Regions from separate parts of the Bacillus xiamenensis genome, predicted to be linked through region 3. Evidence: predicted binding sites of a transcription regulator. Region 3 holds the regulator's gene; each other region holds the start of a gene.
What was found. The regulator LexA, encoded in region 3, represses DNA repair genes until DNA is damaged. The targets are predictions, from matches to a motif close to CGAACATATGTTCG.
Positions count from the first base shown of each region.

Region 1: a site for LexA is predicted at 5,178-5,191, ahead of BK049_RS16415 (DNA polymerase IV). Genes of this name have one in related genera too.
Region 2: a site for LexA is predicted at 1,231-1,244, ahead of ruvA (Holliday junction branch migration protein RuvA). Genes of this name have one in related genera too.

Region 1 is NZ_CP017786.1:3,211,646-3,222,168, forward strand. Features, by position in the region: gene BK049_RS16395 (CoA-disulfide reductase) at 1-919, opposite strand, end outside; gene coaA (type I pantothenate kinase) at 1,107-2,066, shown strand; gene BK049_RS16405 (MDR family MFS transporter) at 2,099-3,334, opposite strand; gene BK049_RS16410 (YolD-like family protein) at 3,570-3,914, opposite strand; gene BK049_RS16415 (DNA polymerase IV) at 3,930-5,162, opposite strand; gene BK049_RS16420 (YfmQ family protein) at 5,304-5,753, opposite strand; gene BK049_RS16425 (GNAT family N-acetyltransferase) at 5,967-6,521, shown strand; gene BK049_RS16430 (GNAT family N-acetyltransferase) at 6,518-7,498, shown strand; gene BK049_RS16435 (iron-sulfur cluster biosynthesis family protein) at 7,610-7,936, shown strand; gene BK049_RS16440 (YqkC family protein) at 7,949-8,188, shown strand; gene BK049_RS16445 (response regulator aspartate phosphatase) at 8,562-9,824, shown strand; gene BK049_RS16450 (alpha/beta hydrolase) at 9,850-10,523, opposite strand, start outside.
Region 2 is NZ_CP017786.1:2,930,362-2,940,884, forward strand. Features, by position in the region: gene BK049_RS14895 (serine/threonine protein kinase) at 1-421, opposite strand, end outside; gene BK049_RS14900 (BofC C-terminal domain-containing protein) at 659-1,159, shown strand; gene ruvA (Holliday junction branch migration protein RuvA) at 1,308-1,913, shown strand; gene ruvB (Holliday junction branch migration DNA helicase RuvB) at 1,925-2,929, shown strand; gene BK049_RS14915 (DUF2905 domain-containing protein) at 2,922-3,122, shown strand; gene queA (tRNA preQ1(34) S-adenosylmethionine ribosyltransferase-isomerase QueA) at 3,157-4,185, shown strand; gene tgt (tRNA guanosine(34) transglycosylase Tgt) at 4,213-5,358, shown strand; gene yajC (preprotein translocase subunit YajC) at 5,406-5,672, shown strand; gene BK049_RS14935 (TIGR04086 family membrane protein) at 5,725-6,102, opposite strand; gene BK049_RS14940 (DUF421 domain-containing protein) at 6,268-6,930, shown strand; gene spoVB (stage V sporulation protein B) at 6,932-8,482, opposite strand; gene BK049_RS14950 (post-transcriptional regulator) at 8,599-8,895, shown strand; gene secDF (protein translocase subunit SecDF) at 8,937-10,523, shown strand, end outside.
Region 3 is NZ_CP017786.1:3,553,152-3,563,674, reverse strand. Features, by position in the region: gene BK049_RS18235 (glycosyltransferase family 39 protein) at 149-2,185, shown strand; gene BK049_RS18230 (NucA/NucB deoxyribonuclease domain-containing protein) at 2,366-2,800, shown strand; gene BK049_RS18225 (STAS domain-containing protein) at 2,944-3,792, shown strand; gene BK049_RS18220 (IseA DL-endopeptidase inhibitor family protein) at 3,825-4,367, opposite strand; gene BK049_RS18215 (hypothetical protein) at 4,664-5,113, shown strand; gene lexA (transcriptional repressor LexA) at 5,160-5,780, opposite strand; gene yneA (cell division suppressor protein YneA) at 5,940-6,251, shown strand; gene BK049_RS18200 (YneB family resolvase-like protein) at 6,269-6,916, shown strand; gene BK049_RS18195 (DUF896 domain-containing protein) at 6,986-7,216, shown strand; gene tkt (transketolase) at 7,404-9,407, shown strand; gene sirA (sporulation inhibitor of replication protein SirA) at 9,606-10,052, shown strand; gene BK049_RS18180 (YneF family protein) at 10,137-10,355, shown strand.

The sequences.
Region 1 (10,523 bases), 340 kb from region 3:
TTCCTTGTTTGTTCGCTGTTGTGCCAAGCGGAATATAATCCAGTTCTTTCTTCAAACGATGATAGGTCGCTGCGCAGTCACCGGCTGCATAAATGTCTTTTACATTGGTCTGCATGTATTCATTCACAACAACTGCACCATTTTGTAGACGATTAATTCCTGTGCTGTCTAAAAAGGATGTTTGCGGAGTGACACCAACGGCGATGATGACCATGTCTGTTTCAATGGTCTGTTTGTCTGTTTGAACAGCTGTTACATATGTCTTGCCCTTTAATTTTTGCACTGTTTCACCAAGTACCACGTGAATGCCTTGATTGTCCGCTTCTTCTTTCAGATATTTTGCCATATCGGGATCAAAGCCTGGACCAAGTGTTTTACCCCGCTGAATGATATGAACGTCTTTTCCCAGCGCTTTTAAATTTTCAGCCATTTCTAAACCGATATATCCTCCACCAATGATCGTGATATGTGTGACGTCTTTTTTTAGATTGTTTAAAATAGACAAGGCATGCGGGATTGTTTTTAATACGTGAACACCTTCTAATGAATGGGTGTTTAGATCAAGTGTGACGGGGCTTGCTCCCGTTGCGATCAAGAGCCGGTCATAGCTTTCTGTAAATGGCTCTTTTGTTTTTGTGTGAAGACCTGACACCGTTTTTTTCTTCGGGTCAATCGAGGTCACTTCGTGTAAGCCTCTAGCATCAATTCCATATTTGTCACGAAAGGTTTCGGCGCTGCGTGCGATGAGTTTCCTGTGATGATCAATGAGACCGCCGATCAAGTAGGGGAGTCCGCACTGTCCATATGAGAAAATCTCTCCTTTTTCAAAAGCAACAATGTGTGCGTCTGGATCCTCTCTATATATTTGCATAGCGCAGCTCATTCCTGCTGCATCTCCGCCAATCATCACATATTTCATTTGGTGTGCTCCCTTCTATCTATCAAACTGCATACTCTTATTTACCCTCATTTTCCTTTATTTAATGCTTTTTTTCGCAAAAGAAGCAAACTTTCGTTGAAAAATAAAGACAGCGCCTTCATTTTAAGCTACAATCGGATTATCGTCTTTTTGGTTATGAGTTTAGTGAAGATTGGTGGGAAAGATTTTGACTGACGAACGGCTTGATTTTAATACACTATATACACGCCATACGAGAGAGGCCTGGGCCGCTCTTGGAGAATATATGCCGGTATCTGTTTCAGAAGAAGAAGTGAGAGCGCTTCAAGGATTAAACGACTACTTATCGCTAGAAGAAGTTCGAGATATTTACATACCGCTTATTCGTTTTCTGACATTACATGTCTTTGCAGAAAAACAAAAAAATCAGCATGTGAATGCTTTTTTAAACTACCCGCACCATGCCAAAATTCCCTTTTTAATTGGGATTGCTGGAAGTGTGGCTGTTGGGAAAAGCACGACTGCACGTATCATTGAAACACTTTTATCAAGGCTTGGAGATGGGCTGAAGGTGAGTCTCGTAACAACGGATGGCTTTTTGTATCCTCAAAAAGAGTTAAAGGATCGAGGACTGATGGAAAAGAAAGGATTCCCAGAAAGCTATGATGTCAAAGCGCTTCTTTCGTTTTTAAATGAACTGAAATCAGGTAAACAAACTGTGCATGCACCTGTGTATTCACATCTTACCTATGACCGGCTGGAAGGGGTTTACGAAACAGTGGAGGATGCAGATATTGTCATCATTGAAGGAATCAATGTGCTGCAATCCCCAGCGCTGGATGATCTGAAGGATGAACCACGCGTGTTTGTATCCGATTTCTTTGATTTTTCGATTTATGTGGACGCCGCTGAAACACAAATTCAATCTTGGTATAAAGAGCGGTTTCGCTTGTTGCGGGAAACAGCCTTCCAAGACCCTGAATCCTTCTTTCATCAATACAAGGATTTGACGGATGAAGAAGCGGATCAGATGGCAAGTACGATTTGGAATACAGTGAACCGGCCGAACTTATATGAAAATATTTTGCCGACAAAGTATCGGGCTGACCTCATATTAAAAAAAGGCGACCAGCATAAGGTGGAGGAGATTGCTATCCGCCGGGTATAAAGATCAACCGCTCACACAAGAGAGCGGTTTTTTTAATGACCTCCGCTTACTTTCACAGCCACGGCAGCGGCCGTTCGTTTTTTTAGGCGGTAGTATCCGATGAGTAAGAACGGGACGCCTGCAACGGTGACAATCGCCAAGACTGAAAAAATGGAAAGGGGATGGGCTGCGCCAAATAAGTCAATACACAATCCTCCGGCAAACGGTCCGACGACGCTGCCGAGCTGAGAAAACCCCATTGCGCCGAAGTACGATCCTTTCACTTCAGGTTTGGCAATATTGTCCACAAAAAGATCCATCATCGCAAATAGCAGAACTTCACCAATCGTAAACACGACAATGATGAGAGCAAGCGCACCAAGACTTTGTGAAAAAGCAATGGCAAACAAACTGCCTGCTAGAAGAATATTCCCAGTAGTCAACGACAAAATGGTCGAGTAGCGCTTGGCGATCATAATCAGCGGGTACTGAACGACAATGACAACAACTGCGTTTAAGGATAAAAGATACCCAAATAGCTTAGGGCCATCCTCAATCATAGGGGATGCCGATAAATATTGAGGCAGTGTTGAGCTTAGATGTGAATATCCGAACGAACATAAAGTCACACCGATGAGGATGATGCTAAAGACCGTATCTTTCTGGATAATAGAAAGGGCTTTTTTGACACTGATTTGTTTGGTGTTTTCTGGAGCAGCAACGGGATGCTTTTGAAATTGCCATGCCAGCGTGAATCCGTATAAAAAGTAAATGAAGGCAGCAACGAGAAATGGAAATGTTGTTTTTGATGACCCGAGATATAAACCAAGCAGCGGGCCGAAGATGACACCAATGTTAATGGCCGTATACCGTAAATTAAAGACAAACAACCGAATGCTTGCGGGGGTCACATCTGATAAGAGCGCCTTAGATGTTGGCTCAAACAGCGCCCGGCACAGTCCATTTAAAGCATTCATAAAAAAGAAGACCCAAATGGCATCTGCAAACGCGAAGCCAACAAAGACAAGTGTCCAACCAAAGATGGATAAAAGCATCACCTTTTTTCTGCCGATTCGGTCAGAAATATAGCCGCCATAAAAGCTCGCAACGATCCCAATAAGAGAGCTGACGGCAATGATTAACCCAGCTGAAGAGGCTGAGGCGCCTTTGACTTGTGTCAAATAAACGGCCAAAAAAGGAATGCTCATGGACGTCGCCATTCGGCCAAATATCGTGCCGATGATGATCGTCCAACTAAGTGGATGTAAAGTGCGTAAATTATTTTTCATGCTGCGTCTCCCCTGCGTTTGTAAGATGTTCCAATCATACATGAAAAATTGTGCAAATTAAATACACAATTTGATGGAGGAGACATCCGTCATATGGCAGAGAAGCTCGAATCCCCCAGTGAATGGGAGAGGATATGTCGTGCTGCTGGTGCATAAAAACCTTGATGAGCAAGGGCTTTGTAGGAAAGGGAAGCGGACAATGCTCCACTGATTCGTCTGCTCATTTTACGAGAAATCAATCGAGATCAATGGCGATAATTTGCTCTAAGGAAAGGCTTAGCACATCTTCGTCATTCACCATTTTCATGCGCCGCGTTTCATAATGAATGGCTTTGACCCAGCCCCAAAACTGTGCTTTCATGCCTGATGCGACATACGTCACGCAAATCGCTTGATCCTCTGTAATAGACTGTGTGATCAAAAAATTCATTTCCTCTAGCTGATCGGAGCTGAGCGGAAGAGACGTGTATTCCTGTTTCTTTCGTTTTTGAGCAAGAAGCTGCTCCCGGTGCTCTGGCAGCATCATTCGGCTTGATTCCCACATGATGTTGTATCCAGGTGTTAATTTATTGGGATTCATGGTTGTTCGCCTCCGTTATTTGTAATGCCCGCCAATTTTTTCGGCGCGGTGATATGCCTGGCCAGCACTTGTCAGTGACGAAGCATGCAGTAGTGCCGCAGGTCCATACTTCAAATGGATCGCATCAAATACTTTGCTGAGTCGATCTTTCTTCAAATGGTGATCAAATAAAGTCAGCTGATAGTGGCTGTCAGGCCGCAGCTGTGAGAGGGTGATACCTACACTGCGAATGGGCTGACCATCCCAGTGCTGCTGGCATAGCTGAATCGCAGCCTCTGCAATATCTGTGCCGTACTGTGTAGGTGAATGAAGCTTGATTTGTCGATGAAATCCTGTTGGATGTGAAAAATCAGCTCCTCTTACACCAACAGACACCGTTTGACCAAGATAATGCTTAAAACGTGCCCGTCTAGCCACTTCCTCACTCAATTCAAGAAGAGCGACTTTGATGTCCTCAAAAGACGCGTAATCATGGGGAAGGGTCATATGATGTCCAACGGCTTTTTGCTGATCATGTGTGTGAATAGTGACTGGTGAGGGATCGTGTCCTAAAGCTGTTCGCTGCAGGAGCTCCCCATTGATTCCCCAGCGTTTTTTTAACCGGTCCAACGGATAAGCAGCAAGTGTCCCAATGGTACTAATGCCCATTCGTTTTAAATGATGTTCCATTCGTTTGCCAACGCCAAATAATTTCCCAATCGGGAGCGGCCATAAATCAGCAGCAACTCGGTCGGCACTCAGTTCATAGATGCCGGATGTGTTTTTTTTGGCAAAATGGTCACAGGCCATTTTAGCGAGCACTTTGTTAGGGCCGATGCCCACACGTGCGTAAATGCCAGTCTGGTTCATAATCGTTGTTTGTATATGTTGAGCGATCTCGCGCGGAGAGCCGAATAGTGTAAGACTGCCTGTAATATCAAGAAACTGTTCATCAATGGAATATGGCTCGACAAGGTCTGTGTATTGTTCAAGCAGTTCTGTAATCATGACAGAGACATCGAGATAGCGCTGCATACGTGGACGTACAACCACTGCTTCAGGACATTTCTCCTGTGCTTCCCATAACCTTGATGCATTTTGTACGCCACGTTTCTTAGCGAGAGGGCAGGCTGCCAGGACGACTCCGCTTCTTCGCTCTGGATCTCCAGAGACAATGAGCGGCACATTCTCTAAATGAGGCGCCTCCACCTTTTCTACTGATGCATAAAATGACTGCATATCCACAAGCAGAATCGCTCGTTCATTCATTGTACTTCACCTCTTAGAACATATGTTCTATATCTATTGTAAACAACATGAGGTGAAATTCATACTGGTAAATCATTCAAAAGCTGTCCATACAAAAAAGACGAAGTGATTAACACTTCGTCTCGTCTGCTGCAACGATTGTTAAGCATGTGCCAGGCTGTGGAAAGTTTGGAGCGGTTCAGAACGCAAACGGTAAGCCGTAAGCTTTTTCTTTGGCTTATGTGTAAACTGCCGAACCACGTCCACATGGTCATCATAATGGAACAGATAAAGGGTGACATCGTGCTTACCAAGCTTTGTTTGCATCGTAAGCGGCGCCGGCCCTTCATTTGGATGAAGAAAACGCTCCTCATCACCAGGATAAATATAGTAGCGTTCAATAAAGATCGCGTCATTAAAGTGTTGAATGACTTCAGATGCTCGCTGCTCATCAAGCGAACGACCTTGAAAAGTAATATTTGTTTGCTCACTTGTTACTTTTGCATGAACCGCATAACGACTCAGCAGGCGTTCGACCACACCAGAAGGCAGCGAGGTGACAAGCAGCTTTAAAAGACTAAACACAACAAGTGAAATAACAACCCAAACCAACATGATCATCTCCAATAAACATTTGTCACATTTCCTATAGGGTTCATCTTAACATAACCAAAGAAAGAAACTTTCGCACAAAAAGTGAACTTTTTGAAATAAGTGTGAAGATTTAAAAGGAGATGGCGGCTGAAAGACGAAGAACCAACAAAGTTAAACTGAAAAAAGGCTGGCACACTGTCTTTACAACCATCTGATCAGACAGGTAGACTATTGAAACAATCTCTTTTTTGTGAAAAAAACGATTCGAATAAGAAAAGACAAAATGAGAAAAGGGGCGAGGCCATCATGATACGCCAAGTGAAGCCGTCGGATTTTTACGCAGTCACATCCGTCATCCAAAGCTGGTGGGGAGGCAGAGATTTGCGTGCAAAATTGCCAAAGCTATTTTTTGAACATTTCCAGCAAACAAGTTTTGTCGTCGTCGAAAAAGGAGAACTGATCGGTTTTTTAGTTGGTTTTTTATCGCAATCTCATCCGGATGAAGCCTATATTCATTTTGTTGGCGTACATCCCGATCACCGTAAATTAAAAATAGGCAAAATCCTCTATCAAGCTTTTTATGAAGCGGCTGAAAAGGAAGGGAGAACAACGATTAAGGCCGTCACAGCTCCTGTTAATAAAGTCTCCATTGCTTACCATACAAAACTCGGTTTTCAGATAGAAAAGGGAGATAAAACAGTAGATGGCATCTCTGTCTTTTCAGATTACGATGGAATTCATGAAGACCGTGTGTTATTTATGAAGAAGCTGGAGGTGAAAAAATGATCATCCAGCTGGATCAAAAAAATAAGGAACAAGCAAAACAGATATTACACATCCAATTGGCCGCATATCAGATGGAGGCAGAGCAAATTGGCTATCAAGATTTACCGCCCTTAAAAGAAATAGTTAAAGATGTAATGGATGCAAATGAGATATTCATAGGGTTTGAAAAAGAAGGCTCTTTGTTAGGGATCGCTTCATATGAAATGCATGAGGACCGGGTCGTTCTCAGCCGGTTAGCTGTGCATCCTCATGGTGTCCATCAAGGGATTGGAACAGAGTTGATGCAGGCTATTATCGAGCATCATCTGCCAATCGAGCTCACAACGGCGGAAGCAAATAGACCAGCGATCCGGCTCTATGAAAAACTCGGGTTTAAACAAACGGCCCGTTTGCAAGTAGAAAACAATCTCATGTTAATAAAGATGGAACGTTCAATGCTTCGGAAGGTGGAAGTGGTTGAATATGAAACGAGCTGGCAAGAACAATTTCATCATGAGCTAGACAAACTGAAGAAGGCAGTGGGTGACAACTGGGGAGATGGTCACCATATTGGCAGTACGTCGATTAAAGGAATGGCCGCAAAGCCTATTATTGATATTCTGCTAGAGGTGAAACAGATCAGCAAGTTAGATGAATGCAGTCATCTGTTTAGTGAGCTTGGTTATGAACCGCTAGGAGAAAACGGACTCAAAGGAAGACGTTTTTTTAGAAAAGGCGGCTTACAGCGATCACATCACATTCACGCCTATGAAGCTGGACATGAGGATGTAAAAAGACATTTAGTGTTCCGTGATTATTTAAGAGCAGCACCAGGTCGTGCCAAGGACTATGCAGACAAAAAGCGCCAATTAGCGAAAGCACACCCAGAGGATATGGCAAGCTATATAAACGGAAAAAATGCGATCATTAAAGAAATTGAGCAAGAGGCGTTCAATTGGTCAAAGCAGCTTGAAACAAACAATCAGGCAAGAGAATGACCATTACATAGAACAAGATCATCTAAAGCATTCACTGGCAAGGGCGCGAACATGTTTAATTGATGGCTGATATGTTACAATGTAACAATCAATGAAAAAAGGATGTTCGTCATGTATATTCATATAACGGAACCAGCAGCAGCCTTTCTTACAAAAAGGCAAGCAGAGCATAAAACAAAAGAACTGCTCCTTCGCTATGATTCAGATGGATGCGGCTGTGCAGTAAGCGGTGTACCAATGATTTGGCTGACAAGCGAAAGAACAGGTGAGTGGGAACAGCTCAAGCATAATCAACCATTTCACCTATATATACACACAGCACAAAAGGTGTTTTTTGACGAGGAAATGACGATTGATTTTAATGAAAAAGCCAATACACTTATGTTGAAAAGTCCTCAACAAATACTCAGCCCGAGAATGGGTATACTTGTAAAGTAAGGTGGAAAAGTAGTGGATCAAAAGCTGAAAGTGATACAAAACACGGCACAAAACAAAACGTGGGTGTCGTTTTTAAATAATAATCATCCTTATAGCCTTTTGCACTGGTCAATTGGTGGAATGGATTCAGTGAAAAAGGACGTCTGGCTTCTTCAAGATGAAGTCACATTTAAAACAGAAGAATTTCCAACGCTTGAATTAGCTGTCAATTGGATCAAAGAGAATATGGATCAAGTAACAGATGTCTTATAAAAAGCCTTTTGTTGTTGATATGATCCCCTCTAAGCAGATGGTGTAAAAGCCCAAGAAAATATCTTGGCTCTTACACAATACTTGGAGGGGATTTTTTTCGTGTCATCATCATCTCATCAAACAGCAGAGCTGTCTAACTTGAAAAATGATCTTTTCAAACGATAAAAAGCAGGTTTTAACAACCATTTCGACAAAATGAGAAAAATGGAAATGAATAAATAGAGGCTATAAATGCCGAAAAATAGGCAATGGAAGCGTTTATTGCGGGATACCGAAAACTTTACGAAAAACGACATTTCATATTTCTTCCATTCGTGGAAATATGATAGAATACAACATGTATCGTATATGAGAAGGGAGGTGCTAAGGTGAATTGAAGCTCAAGCTGTCATCGCCTCAGGTTGGAATCAAAATAAACGAATGGTATAGACAGATTTGCGGATTTCATGTCATGAAGGCAGAGAAACTGAAGGCCGAGATCGAGCAGGAAATCCTTGAGATGGAGCAGGATCAAAACTTGCTGCTTTTTTACCAGCTGATGGATTTTCGCCATAAAGTGATGCTTGAATATTTTGAACCGGCAAAGAAAGCTTCGAATGATGAAGAAATTAAGAAGCTTTTAGAAACGATCGAACATTCGCAAACAAAATTAACGGACATGCTTGAATACTATGTTCATTTTTTTACAGGAATGTTTGAATTTGAACAGAGAAACTATTTGAGCGCTATTGCTTATTACCGTTCCGCAGAAAAAAAGCTCAATCTCATATCAGATGATATAGAAAGAGCAGAATTTTATTTTAAATTAGCAGAAATATACTACCACATGAAACAAACCCACTTTTCGATGCACTATGCTTTGCAAGCGTTAGATACGTACGCTGCCTACAGAACGTACACGCTGAGAATCATCCACTGTGAATTTGTCATCGGTGCAAACTATGATGATTTGAAATGCTATGAACATGCATTACCCTACTTTAAAAATGCTCTAAAGCGAGCACGCTCAATTGGAAACCCTCGAGTCATAGGTTCGGCCCTTTTCAACTTAGGTAACTGCTATTACCAAATGAACGATCTTGCCGCAGCAAGTCGTTATCTCAAAGACTCTCTTGAAGTGTTTGAAAAGGAGAATTTAACCCATCTAAATCGCTCTCTAGACCCACTATTTATGCTGACACAAATCCTGTTTAAACAAAAAAGAATAGAAGAGTCGTTAACCCTCTATCAACAAGGTATTATGAAAGCCTGTGAATTAGAAGATGAAATTTACATCTGCAAATTTCAGTTTTTAAAAGCATTATACGTTGATGCAGAAATAAAAATCATAGACGATACATTAGATTTGTTGGAGGACAAGCGCTTGTACCCGGATATTGAGGAATTGGCACTTGATGCAGCTCATTATTATAATGAGCTTGGATTATTTGAAGTATCTACCCGGTATTACGAAAGGAAAATTCAAGCTATATCAAAAATTCAAAATGGAGGTCATTTATATGAAAATGAGTTTGATAGTTCTTTTATTGGCAGCAACTGCAGGGTTATCGGTCATGAGTCAGCAGCAATCGGAAGAGAGCCATATGGAGCTGGCGGGCAGACACCATACAACAGTGGTGACTATCGCATAAGTTAGCTAAAAAGAGGAGACGAACCGCTGTTCATTCTCCTCTTTCATTTTCATTGAGTTTAAATGTTTGAAGAAATGCCTGAACCTCTTGTTCATATGCTTCCTTATTTTCACTATAGGACATCGCATGCGCACCATGAGGCGCAATAAATAGCCGTTTATCACCCTTTTTTCGTGCATATAACTGCTGACTTTGCTCACAGGGAATATAGTCGTCATAAAGGCTATGGATAAAAAGAACAGGTTCTTTCACCTTGTCAATCACATCAAGAGGGGACACCTGCCTGATGCGATATCCGTCCCGCCATTTTAACACTAGATCACTTAATGGAAGAATCCATTGACCTGAAAGTCGAAAATCCGTTTTTAATCGATACACAAGCTGATCCTGAAAAGAAGCAAAAGGACAATCAGCTATGTAAAAATTGGCGCTTGCTTCCGGTTTTGCAGCATATAGTAAGGTCGTGACTGCGCCCATTGATTCTCCGTGTATACCAATGATGGCACTTTCCCCGAGTCTTTGTCTCAGCCACTTTACCACCTGAGCTAAATCTTCTTTTTCATAAAATCCATAACTAGTCGTTTTTCCGCCGCTCATTCCGTGTCTTCTATGATCATAAAGCATCACATTCCATCCGAGCTTTTGGAATAATTTCATATACTTAACGGAATTGATCAGACTGACTGTGACGCCGTGGCAAAGCA
Region 2 (10,523 bases), 620 kb from region 3:
TTAGATTTCGTAGATGGATATCAGAAGGATTTAATCCCTTCTCGCGTGCTTCCTCTAACGCATCATCTACCTGTTCAATCATTTGTTTATTGATGGGAATTCCCTTTGTCAGGCATTCATAGAATGTATGGCCTTTAATATATTCCATTAAAATATATCGATCCCCAGATTCATAAATCTCAGGATAGTATGAGGAACCGGAAAGTTTTGCGTATATCGCAGCCTCTTTGCGGGCAATGTTTTCATAAGAAGGAAAAAAGACTTTTAACGCCATGTTCTTGCCGTCTTTTTTGTATGAAAATACATAGGCACTTCTTCCTTTGCCGCACAGCTCAAGCTCTGCCGGTTTGAAGGCGAGCTTATTAAAACGTTTTTCTTCATGATACTGAATCGACTCGGCTAATCTTTTGACATCTGACATTGACTTCACCTTCTTTGGTTTCAGTTTATGCGGCTGAAAAACGAATGATGAAAAAACCGTGTCATTCGGTAGAACAGGGTTGTATAAAACATAACATTTACGAATGAAGGATACAATGAAAGAGTCTTCATATGTGTCAGGTTTATCGATTTGGTTAATGTTTAGAAAAATGGGTCAAACTACATATGTCATGCATCGATCTCATGTTCTAAAGAGGTGTAAATAGTGAAAGTGAAGATGAAATATTTCGTTACAGGACTTATCATGACAAGTGTGCTTTTTTTCGCTGCGGATATGGAAGCAAAAGAACACTTGCAAAAAGAGTCAAAAACCATCAACGTTCAGCTTGAAAAAGTCTATCTAGACGGCGATGTGAGCATTGAAAGACACCAAGCATCATTAGAAGACAAAGATACATTTTGGGCGCAGTATAAAGGCTGGACATTGGTAGAACAGCGAGAGGATTTTGCCCTTTTTAGAAAGCAAATTGATGATATATCCCCATTAAGTAAAGCAAATGGATATATTGGATTATCTGAGGATGGTTTGATTTCTACGTTTCATGGAAGGCCTGACGGCTGGGCGGAGCCTATTCATCTCTTTTTTCAAATTGATACGTCCCGTTTAGAAAGCCATGTGGAGGAGCAGCTTGAGCAAGGCATTCCGTTTCGAACAAAAGATGAATTTGAGCATGTGCTTGAAGTCATGAAACCTTACCGACATGAAAGATCCTTTTAATGATGTGACAGCTTGCTGGTGTGATGACCGCAAGCTGTTTTTCGTGGGTTACATCGTAAAGACGGACTGAGCGAACGTATGTTAACTTTTATTGCGGTTTTCTCTTCGATTTATGTTACAATGGAGAACAGTCAAAGAGGTGAAAACGGTGATAGAGTTTGTAAAAGGGACCATTGATTATGTGTGCCCGCAATATGTTGTCATTGAAAACGGCGGCGTGGGATATCAAGTCTATACCCCAAACCCGTTTATCTATCAAGTAACAAAACAAGAAACGATTTATACGTATCATTACATAAAGGAAGACGCGTTTTCGTTATATGGATTCCAAACACGAGAAGAAAAAGCGTTGTTCACAAAACTGTTAAATGTCACAGGGATTGGACCAAAAGGCGCGCTTGCGATCCTTGCTTCCGGTGATCCTGGCGCTGTCATTTCAGCGATAGAACGTGAGGATGAAGCTTTTCTCATTAAATTCCCTGGTGTTGGCAAAAAAACAGCACGTCAGATCATTCTGGATCTAAAAGGAAAGCTCGCAGATGTGGTGCCAGAAATGATTGGAAACTTATTTACCCACGAGGATCATATTCAGGTCGAAACGCAGCAAACTGCATTAGATGAAGCGCTTGAGGCTTTAAGTGTCCTTGGATACGGTGATCGCGAAATCAAAAAGGTTCTCCCTTTATTAAAAGAAGAAAAGAATCTCACAACCGATCAATATGTGAAAAAAGCTTTACAAAAAATGTTGAAATAGGGTGATGTCTCATGGATGAACGGCTCGTCTCAACTGAAGCAGACAACCATGAATCAGCCATTGAGCAAAGTCTGCGGCCACAGACGCTTAGCCAATATATTGGCCAGCAAAAAGTAAAAGATAATCTTAGCGTGTTTATTGAAGCTGCCCGAATGCGGCAGGAAACGCTGGATCACGTCCTTTTATATGGACCGCCTGGACTCGGAAAAACAACGCTAGCGTCGATTATTGCCAACGAAATGAATGTTCAGCTGCGTACAACGTCTGGACCTGCCATTGAGCGTCCTGGAGATTTGGCGGCGATCTTGACATCTCTTGAACCTGGCGATGTTCTGTTTATTGATGAAATTCATCGCTTGCAGCGCTCAATAGAGGAAGTGCTATACCCAGCGATGGAGGATTTTTGTCTAGATATCGTGATTGGAAAAGGAGATACAGCACGCTCTGTCCGGCTTGACTTACCGCCATTTACTCTTGTAGGGGCAACGACCCGTGTCGGGCTTTTAACAGCGCCGCTTCGTGACAGGTTTGGGGTACATGCAAGATTGGAATACTATGAGCAAAGAGATTTGGCTGACATTGTGGTAAGAACAGCCGAGTTGTTTGAGATTGGGATCGACATTCGCTCAGCTGAAGAGATTGCAAGACGATCTAGAGGAACGCCGAGGGTCGCCAATCGGCTGCTCAGAAGAGTAAGAGATTTTGCGCAGGTGCTTGGAAATCATGCCATCACACAAGACATTGCAGAAGATGCCCTTGAGCGTCTGCAAGTTGACAGGCTTGGACTCGATCATATCGATCACAAGCTGCTTTTAAGTATGATCGAAAAATTTAGAGGCGGTCCTGTTGGACTTGATACGATCTCAGCGACAATTGGAGAAGAATCACATACGATTGAAGATGTGTACGAACCGTATTTACTGCAAATTGGTTTCTTGCAAAGAACACCAAGAGGGCGGGTCGTCACAAGAGAAGCGTATGAACATTTTCATATGGAGGTTCCGATTCGTGACTGAATTCCCTAAAATGTTGATGATTTTAGGTGGTGTCCTTTTTGCCGCAGGTTTAGTATTTCAATTGGTTGGGAAGCTGCCAGGTGATATTTTTGTGAAAAAAGGAAACGTAACGTTCTTTTTTCCCGTTATTACATGCATTGTCATTAGCATCGTACTAACCATTTTACTCAATGTCTTTGGACGGATGAAATAACGTTAACTAGTTAACTACAGAATAGGTGAAGGAAATGAAGCTAGAACTATTTGATTTTGATTTACCAGAAAGATTGATTGCGCAAGTCCCGCTTGAAAAACGAGACGCATCAAGACTGATGGTCTTAAATAAACAAACGGGTGCGATCACACATGATACATTTTCACAAATCACAGATTATTTTCAAAAGGGAGATTGTCTCGTTTTAAACAATACACGCGTTTTACCTGCGCGTCTGTTTGGGACGAAAGAGGATACAGGTGCCAAAGTTGAGCTTCTTCTTTTAAAGCAAGAAGAAGGAGACAAATGGGAAACGCTCGTAAAACCAGCAAAACGTGTGAAAAAAGGAACGGTCGTTACGTTTGGTGATGGACGGCTAAAAGCGGTGTGTACAGAGGAACTGGAGCATGGCGGAAGAAAAGTCGAGTTTCAGTATACAGGCATTTTTTATGAAGTGCTTGAATCTCTAGGAGAAATGCCGCTACCTCCATATATTAAAGAGCAGCTTGATGATCGTGAGCGCTATCAAACAGTATACTCGAAAGAGGTTGGTTCAGCTGCTGCTCCTACTGCTGGCCTTCACTTTACAACCGAGCTGCTGGATGCGCTAAAAGCAAAAGGTGTGCATATTGCTTTTATCACCTTGCACGTGGGGCTTGGTACATTTCGTCCGGTCAGTACTGAACGCATCGAAGAACATGAAATGCACGCAGAATTTTATGAAATGAATGAAGAAACGGCTGAAGAGCTTAATCGCGTGCGCAAAGAAGGCGGGCGGATTATTTCAGTCGGAACAACATCGACAAGAACACTTGAAACCATTGCAAGTGCCTATGATGGTGAATTCAAAGCGTCAAGCGGATGGACGTCGATCTTTATTTATCCAGGCTATACATTTAAGGCCATTGATGGCATGATTACGAATTTCCATCTGCCGAAATCGTCATTAATTATGCTTGTCAGTGCATTAGCTGGACGAGAGCACGTCCTAAAAGCGTATAATGAGGCTGTAAAAGAGGAATACCGATTCTTCAGCTTTGGCGATGCCATGCTGATTCAATAACATCAACAAAGACAGGAGGGCTCATTTTTGTCGCAATTACCGATACGTTATGAGTTCATTAAATCATGCAAACAAACAGGGGCACGTCTTGGGCGCGTTCATACACCGCACGGCTCCTTTGAAACACCTGTATTTATGCCAGTTGGTACGCTGGCTACAGTGAAAACAATGGCGCCTGAAGAATTAAAAGCAATGGATGCAGGCATCATTTTAAGCAATACGTACCATCTATGGCTCCGCCCGGGGCATGACATTGTCAAAGAAGCAGGCGGCCTGCACAAATTTATGAACTGGGATCGAGCGATTCTAACAGATTCAGGCGGCTTTCAGGTATTTTCTTTGAGTGAATTTAGAAAAATTGAAGAAGAAGGCGTTCACTTCCGAAATCACTTAAACGGAGATAAGCTGTTCCTATCTCCTGAAAAAGCGATGGAGATTCAAAATGCACTCGGCTCTGATATTATGATGGCGTTTGACGAATGCCCTCCATACCCAGCAGAATACGATTACATGAAACGTTCTGTAGAACGGACAAGCAGATGGGCAGAGCGCTGCTTAACAGCGCACCAGCGTCCAGAGGATCAAGGTCTGTTTGGCATTGTCCAAGGCGGAGAATACGAAGAGCTTCGTAAACAAAGTGCAAAAGATCTTGTTTCACTTGATTTCCCAGGCTACGCAATTGGCGGCTTATCTGTTGGTGAACCAAAAGATGTGATGAACCGTGTGCTAGAGTTCACCACACCATTTTTACCGGCAGACAAGCCAAGGTACTTAATGGGTGTCGGTTCACCAGATTCATTAATTGACGGTGCCATTCGCGGTGTCGATATGTTTGACTGTGTACTGCCGACGAGAATTGCAAGAAACGGCACGCTGATGACAAGTGAAGGACGCCTTGTGGTGAAAAATGCAAAATATGAGCGTGATTTCAGACCAATTGATGAGAACTGTGACTGCTACACATGTAAAAACTACACACGCGCCTATATTAGACATTTAATCCGTACAAATGAGACGTTCGGAATTCGATTAACAACTTATCATAATCTTCATTTTCTGTTAAAATTAATGGAGCAAGTGAGAGAAGCTATCCGTGAGGATCGTTTAGGTGATTTTAGAGAAGAGTTTTTTGAGCGGTATGGCTTTAACAAACCGAATGCGAAAAACTTTTAACGCATAAACGAAAAGCTTTACAATGATTTAGAAAGGGGTGAGATAGAATGGATGGTGGTATGGGTTCAATCATTATGATTGTTGTCATGTTTGCTGTGCTTTATTTCTTGTTAATTCGTCCACAGCAAAAGCAACAAAAAGCTGTGCGTCAAATGCAGCAATCTTTATCAAAAGGCGATAAAATCGTCACAATCGGCGGCTTACACGGTGAAATCGACTCAATTGATGAATCAAAAGTGGTCATCAAAACAAGCGAAAACAACCGTTTAACTTTCGACCGTCGTGCTATTAGAGAATTAGCTGACAAAGGCTAATCCTCCAATACATAGCCATAAAAAAGAGAGAGCGGATCACACCGCTCTTTTTTTATTTGCCTCGAAGATTGACGCCAATCATTCCCCCTAGCATACAAATCCCCAAAAAGGCCGCATGATAGATGAATTGTCCTGGCGAAAAGGTTTCTCCAAACCCTAAATATTGAAATAAAAATACAGTGAGAGAAAAGATAAAAGAGGTGATGGCGCCTATGAGCCAGCCCCGCTCCTTTGCTTTTCCACCAGAAATGATTCCTCCTAGAAGAAGTGCCGCAAAGGACAATATCATAATCATCCATTTAAACGATGATTCCTGCATACTCGTAAAGGTAAGCATAAGTGACACAAGTAAGCTTGTCACAATCATCACGACAAAAATAGCAATTAAGCCGGATAAAATGCCTTTTCCTATTTGTTTCGTTTCCTGCATGTGATTCGTCTCCTCTCCAATTGACCGAAGCTTGTCTTTTACTAAAATGTATTCACGTTGAAGAAAAAATAGACATGTTTCTCACGATAAAAACAGAGGCTCTCTTTTCTACATAAATAAAGTGTTTTGACACAAGCTATGGTGGATAAGGAGGGTTTACATCATATGCAGGACATCTTAATTATCTCCATGAGAACGATCATTTTATATTTTCTTATTTGGTTTATCTTTCGTTTAATGGGCAAAAGGGAGATTGGAGAACTGAGTATTTTAGATCTTGTCATTTTTATGATGATCGCTGAAATTGCGGTGCTGGCCATAGAAGAAGTAGAGGATCATATGTTACATACGGTATGGCCGATCCTGCTGTTAACCTTCATTCAAATCACCCTTGCCTATCTTTCATTAAAGTTTCAAGGTGTTCGGCGCTTTCTTGACGGCAAGCCGGCCTTGCTCATTATAAACGGGAAAATAGACGAGGGTGCGATGAGAAAACAGCGTTACAATTTTGACGATTTGCTCATTCAATTAAGAGAAAATAACATAGATAGTATTCAGGATGTCTCGTACGCCATCTTAGAGCCTTCAGGAAAGCTTGCCGTTGTTGAAAAAGAAAACAAGCGCACACATGCAGCGCTTGAGCTTCCTCTTATTGCAGACGGTGTGGTTCAGCATGATCATCTCAAGCAGATCAACCATGATGAACAGTGGCTGAGAAAGGAGCTTGCCAAAAGAGGCTATGATCACATCGAACAAATCTCCTACTGCAGCTTTAATCAGAAGCATTTTTATATTGATTTGAAAGATGAAGTCATAAAGAAAAGATGAGCTAAAGCAGCTTCCCAATTAACGGGATGCGGCGCAGCTCTTCTCGTTTCACGAGCCCAAAACAGATTAATAGAATGACATACAGCACACATGTAACAAAGATCAGCATGATCAGCTCTAAAGGGGCAGAAAAGAGTCCGCCCGCTTGATGCTTCATCCATAAGCTGACAGCCCCTGTGCCTATGATCACAAGGAAGCAAAGTCCATATTCTTTCAATGGTAAATGAATAGGCAGCACTTTACCGACAGTTGCCGCATGGAGCAATGTGACAAGGACGATGCCGATTAATATTGCAAGTGCTGCGCCCATAATACCAAAGCTTGGCTGTGAGGCAAGGACGAAGATCATTCCTGTTTTTACAACAGCCCCTATCAGGCTGTTGGTCATTGCCGCACCAGCTAAATTTAACGCTTGAAGGACGGCTTGAAGCGGCCCTTGAAAGTAATAGAGAAGAAAAAAGGGTGCCATGAATTTTACATAGATGGCCGCATGAGATGAACCATACATAAAGAGGGTTAAATTTTCTGCATACACAAAAAGGATAATACATGAAATGCCCCCGCTTAATAAACAAAGCCGCATCGCCTGCTTTAGCCGGTATTCTACCGTTTTGCGTTTGTTCTGCTCCATTCCTTCACTAATTGCCGGGACTAATGCGGTGGAGAGGGAATACGTAATAAAACTAGGCAATGTCAAAAGGGTGAGCGCAAGACCGGTCAATTCTCCGTACTGCCTTGTCGCTTCAACAGCCGCATATCCGGCAATTGCAAGGCTTTGCGCGACTACAATCGGCTCTAAAAACCACGAGATATTGCCGATAAAACGACTGCCTGTCGTTGGCAGCGCAATACTCATCAGCTGCTTAAATGTGTCCTTCCCGTCATGAATCGCCTTGAAAAATCGTTTTCGGATACGGATGGTTTTTTTATAGCGAAAGGCGATCAGTAAGTAAGCAAGTGAAATCATCTCGCCAATCACTGATGAAATCATAGCACCTGCTGCCGCATATTCAATTCCATAAGGAAGGAAAGCTGTTGTACATACTGCCACAAGTGAAATTCTTGCAACCTGTTCCAGTACCTGTGACATTGCAAGCGGGCTCATTTGCTGTCTTCCTTGGAAATATCCCCTCAGCACACTTGAGATAGCGATGACGGGTACGACTGGTGTAATCGCAAGCAGTGGATAGACCGTTCTAGGATCTGTCAGCATATTTTCCGCCATAATAGGGGCAAACCATAAAAAGAGCGGCGTGAAAATCAGGCTAAGTGTTCCTGTTATCGCAAGGGACATGACCAGAATGCGTTTTGTTTTCTGTTTGTCACCCCGGGCTTCTGCTTCTGCGACAAGCTTACTGATAGCGACAGGCAGTCCGAATTGTGTCAGCGTCACCGCGAGAAAAAAGGTAGGTGCTGCCATCATGTAAAGCCCTACGCCTTCTTCTCCAATGAACCTTGCAATCACAATTCGATTCACAAAACCCAATATTCTCGTGATGAAACCTGCTAAAATTAAAATGATTGTCCCTTTTAAAAACGTTTGCTTCGTCAAATCACAGATCACCTGCCTTCTCAAACGACATAGAATCATATACAATAAGATATGCGTGTATATCGTCCAAGCATGACAAGTCTCTCGATAAAAAACTGAAAAGGGGGAGCCTCACATTGACACAACATCCGGCTGCTATATACAAAGACCATTTAAAGCCTTTTCTGTTCAGTAAGCTTGAAGAATTCATCGTTTTGGGCTACAAAGATGTTGATTTAGAGGAATTATGGTCATACTTAGAGAATAAGAAGTGGAAGAAAAAACAAGATTATCCGATTCATGAAATGGTTGCAGATATTTTATCTGTGAAAATTGGCGAATTTATGAACTATGCAACCGTTCAGTCGTTTAAAACGTCTGCTTTTTTGGACAGTGAAGATGGCAAGAATATGCTGGATGAACTGTTGAAATAAGCCATCTTAATGGATTCAGGTGTTTAAGGAGGAAATACATAATGAAAAAAGGGCGCATTCTTGCGTTTTTCTTAGTGGTTCTGTTAATCGGAACTGGTGTGGGCTTATTAACGAAGCCTGTTGCGAAAGATATGACGCTAGGGCTGGACTTACAGGGTGGATTTGAAGTTCTGTATGATGTACACCCAGTGAAAAAAGAAGACAAGATCACAAATGGTGTTCTCGTCAGTACAGTAGAGGCTTTAAACCGAAGAGCCAACGTGCTTGGAGTCAGTGAGCCGAACATTTCTATTGAAGGCAACAACCGTATCCGCGTGCAGCTTGCGGGTGTAAAAAATCAAAACAGAGCAAGAGAAATTCTTTCAACTGAAGCTCAGCTTTCCTTCAGAGATACGAATGATAAAGAGCTCTTAAACGGATCTGATCTTGTTGAAAACGGTGCAAAACAAACATTCAACCAAACGAATGAGCCGATTGTGACGGTCAAACTAAAAGATGCGAAAAAATTTGGCGAAGTGACAAAAAAAGTAGCGGCTATGGCACCAAATAATCAGCTTGTTATTTGGCTTGATTATCATAAGGGAGACTCCTTCAAAAAAGAAGTCACTAAATCAAACCACAAGTATGTGTCTGCGCCGAATGTGAATCAAGAGATTAACAGCAGTGACGTACAAATTGAAGGGAACTTTACGGTTCAAGAGGCCAAAGACCTTGCGAGCATTTTAAATGCAGGGGCATTGCCAGTAAAATTAACGGAAAAATATTCAACATCTGTGAGTGCACAGTTTGGTGAACAAGCACTGAACGAAACAGTCTTTGCAGGAATTGTAGGAATAGCATTTATCTTCTTATTCATGCTGCTTTATTACCGATTACCAGGTCTAATTGCTGTCATTACACTGTCAGCTTATATCTATATCACACTGCAAGTTTTTGACTGGATGGGTGCGGTCATGACGCTGCCTGGAATCGCTGCTTTGATTCTTGGGGTAGGGATGGCTGTCGATGCCAATATTATTACTTATGAACGGATCAAAGAGGAGCTCAAGCTCGGTAAATCTGTGCGTTCTGCCTTCAGGTCAGGAAACCGCAGATCATTTGCCACGATCTTTGATGCGAACTTAACAAGTATTATTGCCGGCGGGGTTCTGTTCTTCTTTGGAACAAGTTCTGTAAAAGGATTTGCAACCATGCTCATCCTATCGATTTTAACAAGCTTTATCACGGCTGTCTTCCTATCAAGATTCCTCCTTGGGCTTCTTGTAGAAAGCCGTTATCTCGACCGGAGAAAAGGCTGGTTTGGCGTTCGCAAAAAAGACATCATGAACATTCATGAAACAACAGAAAATACCGAACCGAAAACACCATTTGATAAATGGGATTTCGTCAGCAAACGTAAAGGCTTCATGATTTTCTCAGCAGCCGTGACCATTGCTGGAATCATTGTGCTTTCGATCTTCAAGCTCAATGCAGGTATTGACTTTGCCAGTGGAACAAGGGTTGATGTCCAAAGTGATCACAAGCTGTCAACAGAGCAAGTAGAGCAAGATTTTAAAAAGCTTGGTCTTGAAACAGACAGTGTTGTGTTATCGGGTCAAAAAGAAAATCAGGCAGCTGCTCGATTTGTC
Region 3 (10,523 bases):
GCGGGTTATTCAAAAGCGACAGCTGCTTTTTTAGAATTTATCAACTATGCGAAAGCGTAATAAAAAAAGTTTCTTTTTTTATTCATCACTTTTTCATATTTAGAAGCTATGCTAAATGAAATAAATGAAAAAGAAAGAAGAGATATGAGTGAAAATTAGAAAAATAGATAGCATATTGATCATCATTTTACTTATTGCAGCGTTTCTCTACACTTATCAAATTTGGCAGAATGATAGTGCCAATCAATATTATTTAGCCGCTGTCAAAAGTATGTCCAAAAGCTTCCATCACTTTTTTTACGCTTCATTTGATGCATCTGGATTCGTATCAATTGATAAACCACCCGTCGTTTTATGGATTCAAACCATTAGCGCACTTATTTTTGGCTTTCATACATGGAGTGTGATTTTGCCGCAGGCGCTTGCTGGCATTGGTTCGGTTCTTCTTCTTTATATCATGATAAAACCGGTCTTTGGTCAAGGGGCTGCAAGGGTGTCAGCGGCAGTCATGGCTCTCACGCCAATTGCGGCAGCAGTTAGCAGAACCAACAATATAGACAGTATGCTCGTTTTCACATTACTCGCTGGTGCTTATTTCTTAATGCGTGCTGTCAAAAGCGGGAAGCTTCGCTGGCTAATCATGGCCTTCGTTTTAATCGGCATTGGGTTTAATATGAAGATGCTCCAAGCATATATGGTTCTTCCAGCATTTATTTTCTATTATGTTATCGCTGCTCGCGTACCGCTAAAAAAGAAAATATTATCTCTCCTGTGCTCACTGGTAGTACTTGCTTGCGTGTCTTTATCTTGGGCAGTTACTGTTGACATGACGTCTGAAAGTCAACGTCCATATGTGGGAAGCAGTCAAACGAATTCTGTGTTAGAGCTTGCCTTTGGTTATAACGGCACGGAGCGTTTACTTGGACAGACAACTGGCAAATCCTTTGGTGAGATGAATCAGCAAGCAGGTGCTATGATGCCAGACGGTTCAGGGGTAGGTGGAACGTCAGACGATCAATCAAATAGGAATCAGCAACCACCATCACAGAATCAAATGATGCCACCTCATCAGGGGGGAGCTGGTGGAACTCCGCCGGGCAATACTGTTAGTGGTCAAAGTATGAATATGTATGGAACTGGGAATCCAGGTGTATTCCGTTTATTTCAATCTGCATTGTCAGGACAAATCAGCTGGATGCTGCCGTTCGCCTTATTTGGACTGTTAGGAATGATCATCAGCTGGTGGAGGGACCGGAAATCTCAAGTAAATGAATGGAAAGTAAATGAATGGAAAGTAAATGAATGGAAACAAACGTTATTTTGGACAGCATGGTTGATTCCTGCTGCTGGATTCTTTAGTGTTGCTAGTTTTTTCCACCACTATTATCTCATTATGCTTGCCCCGCCAATTGCGGCACTATGCGGTATAGGAGCCAAGAAGATGGGTGAGTTATTTACGTCACAAAAAGGAATATCCGCTTATCTGCTTCCAGCGGCCATCGCCGTTACAGGTATTTTCCAAGGATATATTTTGAGCAATTATACGACACAAATAAGCAGTGTCTGGATGTATACAATTGCGATTGCAGGTGTGAGTATCGCCATCTTATTGCTCATGTATAAAGAAAAACAATTGATCAAAAAACGGTTGATGATCATCGCAATGACAACCTTATTGCTGATTCCTGGTTTTTGGTCTGCAACGCCTATCATATATGGAGGGAACAGTGTTCTTCCTGAGGCCGGTGTTCAGCTGGCTAGTTCAAATGGAGGGAATATGTTTACATCTAGCGTTGATCAGGATCTACTCACTTATTTAAAGGCTCATCAAACAGGTGAAACGTATTTATTTGCGACGCTGACGACTGTTACCGCAGCGCCATATATCATTGACGAAGATGAAAATGTGATGGCTCTAGGCGGATTTAATGGGACGGATCCCATTTTGACTGTAAAGAAATTAAAAACACTTATTCAACAAGGGAAAGTGAAATACTTTTTATTACAAGACAATCAGTCATCAGGTAACAGCGATTTGGTCAGCTGGATCAAATCACATGGTACAGCCATCTCATCAGAAGAGTATAAGGACCAATCCTCATCCACTACAGAGGGGATGCCCTCTGGCATGAAAGGCATGTCTTCACAAAATGAAACATTATATAGAGTAGATGGAATATCCTAAATGATGCAAGGCGAATGATTTCTCAATCATTCGCCTTTTCTTATGGTTCAATTGATCGGCAGGCAGCTTCAGTTCATCTTTTTCACATGTCAACACTCAGCCACTCATACATTTAAAATGACTCATTTCCTTCAAGTCACGATCATTTCTTTAGAAGAAGTATGAGGAGGTCACGAGCTTTTGATGATGAGAAGAGGCTGGATTGCTGCTGTCGTCCTATGTTTTGTGATAGGGATAGGTGCGTTATTAGGTGGGGCTGGTGAGAATCAGGCGGCAAAGGGTGCAGATCGATATGATCATGTCATTCAATTTCCAATGGAACGATATCCTGAAACAGGCGGTCACATTCAAGAAGCGATTCGGAAAGGGCATTCAGATGTGTGTACGATTGACCGAAACGGGGCAGATGCCCGCAGGCAAGAATCGTTAAAAGGAATTCCTACTAAACCTGGCTTTGACCGGGATGAATGGCCGATGGCGGTTTGTCTTGAAGGTGGAAAAGGTGCAAGCGTTCAATATGTCAGTCCATCAGATAATAGAGGAGCTGGCTCATGGGTCGGACATCAAATTAGCGGATATCCTGACGGGAAAAGAATTTTATTTATCGTGAAATAAACTTCGGCAAGAGGCTCTCGGCGAGGGGCCTTTTTTGTTTACAATCAGAGCGTATTCGAGTTAGCAAGGACAAAAGATTCAGTGGTACAATCAATCTAAGATACAAAGACTGACAAGAAGAAAATGTGAAGGGAACAATGCTTATGGAAAAGAACCGTGCATTATACGATTTTTTCATGGAACATGCAGAAGAACTGACTGAGACATGGTATGAATCCATTGAGGATGATGATCCAGAATCGATTTATCGTTCAACGGATTCCAGCATCATAGCAGAGCTAAAACGACAAAATCAAGATTATTATCAGCATTTTATACGCGCTCTTATTGAAGACAAGTCGTATTTACATACGAAGTTTAAAAAATGGTCTGAAGACTTAGCAAGTGACCCGAAGCATTTAAATACGCCATTAGATTATGTCGTCAGAGAATATATGTCCAATCAAAGAGTGGTCCTTCATTATTTAAAAAAATTTATTAAACAGTATCAAGGTGATATTGATATTGACCGAATCTTTTATTGGTATGATTTAATATCCGAGGCGTTTAACATGTCCATTCATGTGTTCATCCAACAATATGTGAAAAATACAACCAAAAAGCTCGTTGCACAAAGAGAAATGATTTATGAGCTGAGTTCTCCTGTGATTGTGTTAAAAAGCCATATTGCCCTTTTGCCTTTAGTAGGTGACATTGACACAGCAAGAGCAAAGATCATATTAGAAAACACATTAAAACAATGTTCGCAAAAAGGTGTTCAGCATTTGTGCATTGATTTATCTGGTGTCGTTATTATTGATACAATGGTCGCACATCAAATTTTTGATCTTGTCACGTCACTGCGGTTAATCGGGGTTGAAACGACTATTTCGGGCATCAGACCAGAAATTGCTCAAACAGCTGTGCAGCTCGGACTTCCTTTTAATGAATTTCAAACGGCATCATCACTTGCTCACGCCTTAAACCAGATGACCGAATTTTCACCAATATAAAAACCAGGCCTGTTAAAAGGGCCTGGTTTTCTTTAGATCACAGCATCAATTTTTGTTACTTTCCAATTATTTTCTACTTTTTCATAAGTGACAGTGCGTTTTACTGTGCGACCATCAAGGGTTGGGACTGTGAATTCGTATGTGCGGATTGTATTTTTCTTAGACACAAGTTTTGGTGTTGCCTTATCCCAATCGAGCATGTTGTCTCCGTCACCGACTGGAACAGCCATTTTACCATTATGAACAATGAACTGATAGTCTTTTAAACCATAAGTGATGGCTTCTTTTGTGAAAACTTGAGATAGATAGTCGTTTAATTTTTTCTTTGTATCTAATGTTTTAGACAGGTAGTTGTAAGTCATGTCTTTATAAGTAAATGATTTTAATTTGTAATCTGAATGTTCATTAATATTGTAGCCTGACATAGCACTCCAAAAGTGTTCTCTTGCATCAAGGGCAATATGTAACGCTTCTTTATTTGTCAGAGTGGCAGTTTTTTTGGAAGCGGCTAGTGTTGTTGTTTGTAAAGAGATCATCAGCATAATAGCGGTTAATAAAACAAATAATTTTTTCAAGGCGATTGCCTCCTTTTCTCAATGAAAACTTCTTATGTTACAAATGTTACAATAATTACATCGATATTACAAGAGTGAAACAAAAATGTTTTTTTATTTCTTTTCTTTCTACTTATATAACGTTTGAGGGAGACATAAAGTTTTCATTTTCTTATTTTTTATGGCTCATTATTATATAACCGTTCTAAAGAAGAACAAAACGTCTTTTGGAAAGATTTCGATTTGAATCCTCGACACTCTTTTTTTATGTATGACATATACTGTCGTGATGAATGTCTAAGAAAGTGGTGTTTAGTATGTATAATCCATATGAAGGTGTGTGGAATGGGAACTCATATGATCGGCAGGTACAAAGCTTGCCGTCGTTTCCTATTCCTCAAGTTGGAGGATTTCCCGGCTTACCAATCGGAGGAGGAGGGACTGGGCCAGGGCAAGGTTCAGGCGGGCAATCCATTCCGCCAGCTCCGCCGCAGCATATCATCTCGCAGTATCAGCAAGCAGTCTCTCAGCCCCAAAGTATGCAGCCGCTTATTGCAGGACAAAGTGTAGGCGGGGGCCCGCAAACTGTTCAATTTGCGGCGGGATGTAATAGAAGATGGACCATTGTATTCCTTAGAAACGGCCAAGTATTTTTAATGTATGTCATTTCCTCGCAACCTTTTGGCCGTACAACAGGCTTTATCTGGCCAAACTTTACATTTGGTTCCTTCCCAAGCTCAAGTATTCTTGCTTACTCTTGCTCATAAAAAGAAAGCCGGTTCTCATCAGCAGTTGATGAAATACCGGCTTTTTTTAATGAATGTTTCTAAATACGCCAATCACTTTACCTAGTATACTCACATTCTGTAAAATAATTGGTTCCATTGAAGGGTTCTCGGGCTGTAATCTAAAGTGCGTATCTTCTTTATAAAAACGTTTCACTGTTGCTTCATCTTCCTCTGTCATAGCCACGACAATATCGCCATTGTTGGCGGTACTTTGCTGACGCACAATGACATAGTCCTTGTCCAAAATACCTGCATCAATCATACTTTCTCCCATAATTTCAAGCATAAATACTTGTTCATCTGGTGCTGCAAAAGTTTCTGGAAGAGGGAAGTATTCTTCTACATTCTCAACAGCCGTAATAGGCAGGCCTGCTGTGACTTTTCCGATGACTGGGACGTTCATTACAGCGCTCTTTGGAATATTCATTTCTTCTTCATCTAGTACTTCTATCGCTCTAGGCTTCGTTGGGTCTCTTCTAATTAGACCTTTTGTTTCTAGTCTAGCTAAGTGTCCATGGACGGTTGAGCTAGATGCTAGACCAACAGCTTCACCAATTTCACGAACGGATGGGGGATAGCCCTTGCTTTTTACTTCTTCTTTGATGAATGTCAGGATATCGAGTTGTCTTTTTGATAGCTTCGTCATCTTTTGCACCTCAAAACGTCAATTTTAAAGAAATTATAGCATGTTTTTCCTAACAGTACAAACATAGGTTCGAAAAAAACGTTTGACAGAAACGTTTGTTCGTATCTATAATGAGTGATAGAAAGAGCGAACACATATTCTGTTAGGAGAGATGACATTATGAGGTTAAAGGAATCGATTATTTTTATTGGGCTATTCTCGTTCATCGTTGGTATATTTCTCTCACTTATTGCGGTCACAAGCCATAATGATTCAAATCAATATGTTAAAATAGAGGTTCAATCAGGTGATACTCTTTGGGGATTAGCTGATCAAGTGAGTGACAGCAAATCAATCGATAAAAATGCTTTTATTGACTGGGTAACTGAACACAATGATCTTGCTTCAACTGACATCCAGCCTGGGGACATTCTTGTGATTCCAGTCAAAAAAGAGCACCCGGTTGTATATCAACTTGCAACAGTACAGTAGAAAGGCCGATTGAAGACATGAACGCATTGATTTATGCGAGAGTGAGCACTGTTAAAGAAGAACAGGAAACCTCGCTGAAAAGACAAGAAGAAGAACTGCTGGCTTTAGCTGCTTTACATAAGATGAATGTGGTCAAAGTCATTAAAGAAAAAGCAAGCGGATATGATCTTGATCGTGATGGTGTTTTTGACATGCTTGCTGCACTGAAAGAACAAGCAATAGATGCTGTTCTCATTCAAGATGAGACACGCCTTGGAAGAGGGCAGGCGAAAATCGCACTTCTTCATTGTCTTTTTAAAGAGAAGGTCAAGGTGTATAGCGTTTTTCATAGAGGAGAGCTTGAGCTTTCAGAAGCAGATGAGATGGTCATTGAAATTGTAGGCGTTGTGGAAGAATACCAGCGGAGAATTCATAACCTGAAAATTAAGCGGGGGATGAAAAAGGCTATTGAGCGCGGATATCAGCCTGAACTGAATTTGAAACACCAAGATCAGGCACCTGGCCGCGAGCGTATTGAAGTACCGATATCAGAAATTGTTCGATTAAGAAAAAACAAAATGACATTCGCTGAAATTGCAGTGACACTACAGGCACTTGGTTTTGACATATCAAAAGCAACCGTGCATAGAAGGTATCAAGAATACGAAAAAGGAATGACGACGTGAAGCGTGAATTGTTGTAAAAATGAATGATATTTAGTAGTATGTAGGGAAAATGCTTTAAAGGAGTTTGTCATGATTTCTAAAGAACAGCTTGCAAGAATAAATGCACTTTCAAAAAAGTCAAAAGAAGCCGGTTTGTCGGACGCTGAAAAAACAGAGCAAAAGCATTTAAGAGAGGAATATTTAAAAGCTTTTCGTTCTTCTATGAAAAATACACTCAAAACCGTAAAAATCGTTGATCCAGAAGGAAACGATGTTACACCAGAAAAATTAAAGAGAGAAAGAGATCGTAATCTTCATTAAGGTGATGATTTCTTGATTTTTGAAAAGATGGGAAAAAGATTCTCATCTTTTTTCATATTTGCATAAGTTTTTAGGTGATCGATAAACTAAATGTGACAAAATCCTTCTTTTTCAGCGTGAAATAGTTGTGAAAAAAGGACAGTAGATTTATGATAATGGTGTACACAAGATACGGAAGGGGATTTATATGGAAACGATTGAATTGAAATCTATTGCAACAATACGTACTCTCTCCATAGACGCGATTGAAAAAGCGAATTCCGGTCACCCTGGAATGCCTATGGGTGCTGCACCAATGGCATACGCTTTATGGACGAATCACTTAAACGTAAGTCCGCAAAATCCAAATTGGTTTAACAGAGACCGTTTTGTGTTATCTGCGGGACATGGTTCTATGCTTTTATACAGCATGCTTCATTTAAGCGGATACAACCTAAGTATTGAAGATTTAAAACAATTCCGTCAATGGGGCAGCAAGACACCTGGACATCCTGAATTTGGACACACAGAGGGCGTAGATGCGACAACAGGTCCTTTAGGACAAGGGATTGCAATGGCTGTTGGAATGGCACTTGCAGAAAGACATCTTGCAGAAACGTATAACAAAGACAACTTTAATGTTGTGGATCACTATACATACAGCATTTGCGGAGATGGAGACTTAATGGAGGGGATTTCCTCTGAAGCCGCTTCACTTGCTGGTCATTTAGGCTTAGGCCGTTTAATTGTTCTTTATGATTCAAACGACATTTCATTAGATGGCGACCTAGATCGTTCTTTCTCTGAAAATGTGAAGAATCGTTTTGAAGCCATGAACTGGGAAGTTCTTTACGTCAAAGACGGCAATAACATCGAAGAAGTGACGGCCGCGATTGAAAAAGCCAAACAAAGTACAGACAAGCCTACACTGATTGAAGTGAAGACAACAATCGGTTTCGGATCTCCAAACCGTGCGGGAACGTCTGGAGTGCATGGTGCACCGCTTGGCAGTGAGGAAGCGAAGCTAACGAAGGAAGCCTATTCTTGGACGTTTGAAGAAGATTTCCATGTACCTTCTGAAGTGTACGATCATTTCAAAACAGCAGTGAAAGACGCTGGCCAGAAAAAAGAAGCAGCGTGGAATGAACTGTTTGAGCAATATGAAAAAGAATATCCGGAACTAGCAGCTCAGCTGAAACTTGCGATTGAAGGAAAGCTTCCTGAGAATTGGGATCAAGAGATTCCTGTTTATGAAGCAGGTTCAAGCCTTGCCTCTCGTGCTTCTTCTGGCGAGGTATTAAATGGCATTGCGAAGCAAGTCCCATTCTTTATTGGTGGATCTGCTGACCTTGCAGGATCAAATAAAACAACAATTAAAGATACAGGTGACTTTGGCAGAGAGAATTATGCTGGAAGAAACATTTGGTTTGGTGTCAGAGAATTCGCAATGGGTGCTGCGCTAAACGGTATGGCACTTCACGGCGGTCTCCGTGTATTCGGCGGAACATTCTTTGTTTTCTCAGACTACTTAAGACCAGCCATTCGTCTTGCTGCATTAATGGGACTTCCTGTCACTTACGTCTTTACGCATGACAGCATTGCGGTTGGAGAAGATGGACCAACGCATGAGCCGGTTGAACAGCTTGCATCATTACGTGCGATGCCTAACCTTTCTGTTATTCGTCCAGCTGATGGAAACGAAACAGCAGCAGCATGGAAAATTGCTGTATCTTCAACAAATAAACCGACAGCACTAGTTCTTACTCGTCAAAACCTTCCAACGATTGACCAAGCACCAGAGAAGGCATATGAAGGAGTAGAAAAGGGCGGATATGTTGTCGTTGAAGCCGCTGATGCACAGCCTGAGGCACTTCTACTTGCTTCAGGATCTGAAGTAGGTTTAGCAATTGAAGCGCAAAAGGCACTTGAAAAAGAAGGCATCCGCGCTTCTGTTGTGAGTCTTCCTGCATGGGATCGCTTTGATGAGCAGTCAGATGAATACAAAGAGTCAGTCCTTCCTAAAGCAGTGAGAGCACGTATTGCAATAGAAATGGGTGCTTCACTTGGCTGGGAACGTTACACTGGCCTTGATGGCGACGTGATTGCAATTGATAAATTTGGCGCTTCAGCACCAGGTGAAACCATTATTGAGAAATACGGATTTACTGTCAGCAACGTGGTTAGCCGTGTGAAAGCAAAGCTCAATAAGTAATCAATCTCCAAGCATCATGCTTTTTTGCACCCAGTTTGCAGAGCTTTTCTATACGCTCTGCAAACTTTTTTCTTTTTTCTTGTTTTTTTGACAAAACTAGTTTGTTCTTGCTTCATATATAGACAATTCTTTCTTTCACATTTTTGTATAATACAAGCAATAAGCGAGATTGACGAAATGTGAAAGGAAGGGATAGACATGGAACGCCATTATTATATTTATTGGATTGAGGATGAGTTTGCTCATCATTATTTTGGCAGAGAATCTATTTTGTTTCATTTGTTTGAATCGTTGCACTGGACAAACCGCAGTGATGACGAGTTAGTCATGCTTGTTAAGCAAGTGGATTACGTAACGAAACGAATCCCTGCTTTTCATATGCATCAGCGTTTAATGAACAATTTAACGAACATTCACTATACACAAATAGGCTCGATTTATAGTGCAACGCTGCCAGATGGAAAAGGAACGGCTGCATTCATCATTAAAGACCGTTATATTCAAATGTCTGCTACCGGCAGTTATGAGGCGGAGGCGGTGTTTTTTGAAGTACTGAGAAAAATTAGTCCTTGCTTTCTGGCTATGGACTTTGGCTCAAAGAAGCACGGGTGGCTCAATCCGGTAAAAGTGAGGAATTTTGTTTAAAAAAATAAAATTGAACGTGAAATGTTGTATAATAGCCTTTTGTTTAGTACACTTTATACGAGACAACATGAAGGAGGAAGAATTATGGATTTATGGGTTGTCATCCTTGTAGGCGTTGTTGCACTGCTTGCAGGAGTTGCACTCGGATTCTTTATTGCTCGGAAGTATATGATGAGCTACTTGAAAAAGAATCCACCAATTAATGAACAAATGCTTCGAATGATGATGATGCAAATGGGCATGAAACCGTCCCAAAAGAAAATCAATCAAATGATGAAAGCCATGAACAACCAAGCGAAATAATACGTACGATATTATGATCATAGATGGAACATGGTCATAAAGAATGGACAAGCTATGTCTTTTCTTTATTGAAGCTACCTTCATCAGACAATTAAAACCACTGTACTTGCATGTATAAAGCAGGGAAGGTGGTTTTTATTTTGGCGTTAGGCATCATCTGTCAGTCAA